2 regions of the Rhizobacter sp. P5_A1 genome follow, and region 2 is predicted to be linked to the other one. Evidence: riboswitches for the same ligand, from Rfam matches in the RefSeq annotation. Region 2 holds a riboswitch; the other holds the start of a gene.
The links. A riboswitch is a leader RNA that binds a small molecule or an ion and turns the genes downstream of it on or off. The one in region 2 is predicted to bind glycine.

Region 1: it holds a riboswitch for glycine, as region 2 does, so the genes downstream of both, gcvT (glycine cleavage system aminomethyltransferase GcvT) here and AC1DTW_RS18745 (D-amino acid dehydrogenase) in region 2, are expected to answer to the same signal.

Annotation. Positions count from the first base shown of each region.
Region 1 covers NZ_JBFUKR010000009.1:24,632-27,016, reverse strand. The annotation lists gene AC1DTW_RS12015 (acyltransferase family protein) at 1-260, opposite strand, end outside; gene gcvT (glycine cleavage system aminomethyltransferase GcvT) at 300-1,415, opposite strand; glycine riboswitch at 1,468-1,579, opposite strand; glycine riboswitch at 1,588-1,700, opposite strand; gene rlmD (23S rRNA (uracil(1939)-C(5))-methyltransferase RlmD) at 1,730-2,385, shown strand, end outside.
Region 2 covers NZ_JBFUKR010000018.1:16,133-18,517, forward strand. The annotation lists gene AC1DTW_RS18740 (mandelate racemase/muconate lactonizing enzyme family protein) at 1-273, opposite strand, end outside; glycine riboswitch at 804-900, shown strand; glycine riboswitch at 905-1,010, shown strand; gene AC1DTW_RS18745 (D-amino acid dehydrogenase) at 1,094-2,385, shown strand, end outside.

The DNA.
Region 1 (2,385 bases), on a different contig from region 2:
GCGTAGAAGGCCTTCAGGGACAGGTCTCGCCCCTGCGCGATGCCGCCGAATATCTGGTTGGCGATCAGGTAGCCGCTCAACACGAAGAACAGGTCGACGCCGACCCAGCCGATTTCGCTGACCCAGCCGAAGGTCGGCGCGCGGCTGACGAACACCATGTAGTGGTACGCGAACACCAGCAGGATCGCGATCGCCCGCAACGTGTCGAGGCCGTCGGCGCGCCGCACGAGCAGGCTCGTGTCGCGGTGATCGCGTTGCATGGGCAAGGTCGTCAGCGGCTGGCAGATTCGCGATGTTGCTCAGCCGCGGAAGTAGCGGTGCGGCGCGAACGGCATCGGGCTGACGCGCATCGGCTGGCGTTTGCCGCGCACCTCGGCATAGACCTCGTGATGCGGCAAGGCGTGGTTCGCCGCGAGGTAGGCCATTGCGATCGGCTCGTTGACGCTCGGCGCGAGCGTGCCGCTGGTGACCACGCCGAGTTTGCGGCCATGCGAATCGACGATGGTTGCGCCCTCGCGCACCGGCACGCGCTCGAGGCCGACGAGGCCGACCCGGCGCGTCGCCGCGCCGGCCGCCAGTTGTGCATCGATCGCCGCCGCGCCGGGGTAGCCGCCGTGGCGCGCGCCGCCGGCGCGGCGCACTTTCTGGATCGCCCAGGTCAGCCCGGCCTCGACCGGCGTTGTCGTCTCGTTGATGTCGTGGCCGTACAGGCACAGGCCGGCTTCGAGCCGCAGCGTATCGCGCGCGCCCAGGCCGGCGGGCCGGACCTCGGGGAGATCGAGCAGCGCGCGGGCGAGCGCTTCGGCCTGGTCCGCCGGTACCGAGATCTCGAAGCCGTCTTCGCCGGTGTAGCCGGAACGGGTCACGAAGCAATCGGCGCCGGCCAGCACGAAGCCGCGGCCGGTCATGAATGTGAGGCTCGCGACCTCGGCGTTCAGACGGGTCAGGGCCTTCGCCGCCTTCGGCCCCTGCAACGCCAGCAGCGCGCGATCGGGCAAGGGCTGCACGGTGCAGCGGTGGCCGATATGGGTGACGAGGTGGGTGATGTCGGCGGCCTTGCAGGCGGCATTGACGATCAGGAACAGGTCATTCTCGCGTCGCGTGATCATCAGGTCGTCGAGGATGCCGCCGCTGCTGTTCGTGAAGAACGCGTAGCGCTGCTTGCCGACCGCCAGGTCGATCACGTCCATCGGCACGAGCGACTCGAGCGCCTTCGCGGCATCGGCGCCCACGAGGCGCAGCTGGCCCATGTGCGAGACATCGAACAGCGTGGCCGAGTCGCGGCAATGGCGATGTTCGGAGAGGATGCCGGCCGGGTACGAGACCGGCATGTCGTAGCCGGCAAAGGGCACCATCTTGGCACCGAGTTCGAGGTGCAATGCGTGCAGCGGGGTCGTGGCGAGGGCGTTGGACATGGCGGATCTCCGAGGGCAATTCTTGCGGACCGACGCGACATGATCGCACCGGCTTGCCCTCTCTGTCCGCTTTACCTGAGAGATTGGCGGCGTGCCCTTTCGAGCCTGCCGCTTGCCCCTTCGGTGGACCCGCTCGGGGCGGGCCTCTCTCCAGCGAGGAACGCTTCGGATGAAGCGCTTGCCAGTCCTTTTGCCTGAGCGTTCGAACCTTGCGGGCTCTGCGCCTTCGGCGGCCTCCCGAGCCGTCGAGCGACGGATCGGGCTGCTCTCTCCTGACGGCGCGAAGTGTAGCAGCGCCCGGATAATGTCGACCCATGACTGCAGTGAAAGAGACAGGTGAATGGCTGACGATCGAGTCGCTCGATCTCGAGGCCCAGGGCGTCGCCCACAACGCCGAAGGCAAGGTGGTGTTCGTCGAGGATGCGTTGCCCGGCGAGCAGGTGCAGGTGCGTGTGAACCGGCGCAAGAACAACTGGGAGCAGGCGTCGATGATCGCGCTGCGACGCGAGAGCTCGCAGCGCGTCGAGCCGCGCTGCCCGCACTTCGGCACCTGCGGGGGCTGCAAGATGCAGCACTTCCACGTGGGTGCACAGGTTGCGACGAAACAGCGCGCGCTCGAAGACGCGCTCTGGCACCTCGGCAAGGTCAAGGCCGAGCGGATGCTGCGACCGATCGAGGGGCCGGCCTGGGGCTATCGCTACCGGGCGCGGCTGTCGGTGCGCTTTGTCGCGAAGAAGGGCAAGGTACTGGTCGGCTTCCATGAGCGCAAGTCGAGTTTCGTCGCCGACATGGACAGCTGCGAGGTCGTGCCGCCGCATGTCAGCGCGTTGCTCGTACCGCTGCGCGAGCTCGTCGCCGCGATGGACCAGCGCGATCGCCTGCCGCAGATCGAGCTCGCGGTCGGCGACACGGTGACGGCGCTCGTGCTGCGCCACCTCGAGCCGCTGACGAGTGCCGACCTCGACCGCCT
Region 2 (2,385 bases):
GGCGAAGTTTCCCAGGTCGACACCGACGAGCGCAGGGGCCAGATAGCTTTCAATCACGGCCTTTGCGATGAGGGTCGATTCGCCGAAGTAGCGCCCGAATTCGCCGCCCCAATCCTTCAGCGCGGGCGCCTCTCCCCAGCCAATGCGTCCGTCGCTGTCGGTGATCCGAGTCAACAGATAGCGTCCGATCACTTCGGTCAGTCCGGTCCACTTGTGCTCTCGCCGCGTTGGCAACTGAACAAGCACGGTTTCGACAGATTTGATGGTTGGCATAGCGTCTCCTCGTGTAGTAGGCGGCCCGAACCAGAGCGATCCGCAAATCGGTGTTTACCGTGATCACAGTTTGTGATCAAATGGAATTTCTGTCAAGCATGCGCGAGTGCGTCACTCGTCCACCAGGTCTTGGCCGCCCGAAAGCGGCAAAAAAATGGGGCACCCATGGTCATCGAAATCACCAACTACTACGCTCTCCCGGGACGCGCCGAGGACGTGCTTGCGCAGCGCCGCCGCGCGACCGCGGTGCGTCTGAAACTGGGCCTGCCTGCTGGCCGAACATTTTGCAAACTCGAGGGAGCAGGGCCCGACGTGCGTTGGGAGTGCGGCTTTGACTCGCGAGCTGCTTACGAAGCAGACTTAGCGATGCGCGGGGCCTCAGACGAGTTCGTACAAGCCAGACAAGCTATGCACTCGCTTGTCGAACGATTCGAGCGACATTTGCAAGAGGGCGTTGACGCTGTTGAGTGATGCGGGCCTGGGCGCATCGGTGCAACTTCCTTGACGTCCGTCGGCAACCTCAGTAAGCTCCGCGCTCTGCAGGAGAGCGGGCCACTTGGTGGCCCCACCGAAGGCGCAAACTCCCATAAACGCTCAGGTCGGCTCAAGCGAGCCTGTACTGCACCAACCGTCAGAGCCGTCTGGAGAGCCATCACTTCGCGTGATGCACCGAAGGAGCAAACCCGCTGCGGGCGCAGAGGGTGAATCTCTCAGGTACCGAGGACAGGGGGAGCGGCAACTTGGACATGCGTTCCGGTTGCTTTCTTTCTTGCAGCTTCCGTTTTGTTCTGTTCAAGCGCCAACCCCCAGGGTTCTCGACATGCGCGTGATCGTTCTTGGCGCCGGCCTTCTCGGCGTGACCTCGTCTTACTACCTCCAGCAACTCGGTCATGAAGTGACCGTGATCGATCGCCAAGCCACTCCGGCTGCCGAAACCAGCTTCGCCAACGGCGGGCAGATTTCGGTCAGCCACGCGGAGCCTTGGGCCAATCCGAGCGCGCCCCTGAAGGTGCTTCAGTGGCTGGGCAAGGAGGACGCACCTTTGTTGTTTCGCGTACGCGCCGACCTGCGCCAGTGGCTTTGGGGCCTGCAGTTCTTGCGCGAATGCACGCCGGCACGCACGCGCCACAACATTGAGCAGATCGTGCGCCTCGGCACTTACAGCCGCGACACTTTGCAGCAGCTACGCCGCGACACCGGCCTTAGTTACGATCAGCGCACGCAGGGCATCCTGCATTTCTACACGACACAAAAGGAATTCGACGGCGCACTGAAGCCCGCCGAACAAATGCGAGCGCTCGGCTGCGAGCGCCAAGTCATTTCGGCCGACGAGGCGGTGAGTATCGAGCCCGCTCTGGCCCACATCCGGCCGCAACTCGCGGGCGCCACGTACACCGCCGAGGACGAATCGGGCGATGCCAACCGCTTCGCGCGAGAACTCGTCAAGCTCGCCGCCGCCGCCGGCGTGCAATTCCGCATGAGCCACACCGTGACCGCGCTGCGCGAAGCCGGTGGGAGCATCGACCACGTCGAAGCGACCGACCGCGAAGGTCGATTCCAACGCATTCGCGGCGACGCGTTCGTGCTTGCATTGGGCTCGCTCAGTCCGCTCTACGCTGCGCCGCTGGGCATCCGGCTGCCGATCTACCCGGCCAAGGGCTACTCGGTGACGCTCCCGGTGATGGATGCGTCGAAGGCCCATCAGGTCTCGCTGACCGACGACGAGTTCAAGCTCGTGTTCTCGCGCTACACCTCCGCGTCGGGCGACCGCATGCGCATCGCCGGGACGGCTGAACTCAACGGCTACGACCGCGACTTGAACCGCGTTCGCTGCGAAGCGATCGTGCGGCGCGTCGAGCAATTGTTCCCGGGCGCAGGCGACACGAATCAAGCCCAATTCTGGACCGGGCTTCGTCCTGCAACGCCGAGCAACGTGCCACTGATTGGCGCGACGAAGCTGCCGAACCTGTTCCTGAACACCGGCCACGGCACGCTGGGTTGGACTCACGCCTGCGGATCGGGAAAATCGATCGCTCGCATCGTCAGCGGTCTCGCACCCGAGGTGGATTTCGCCTTCACCGGAATGCCCAAATGCGTATTTCAGCCCATCGT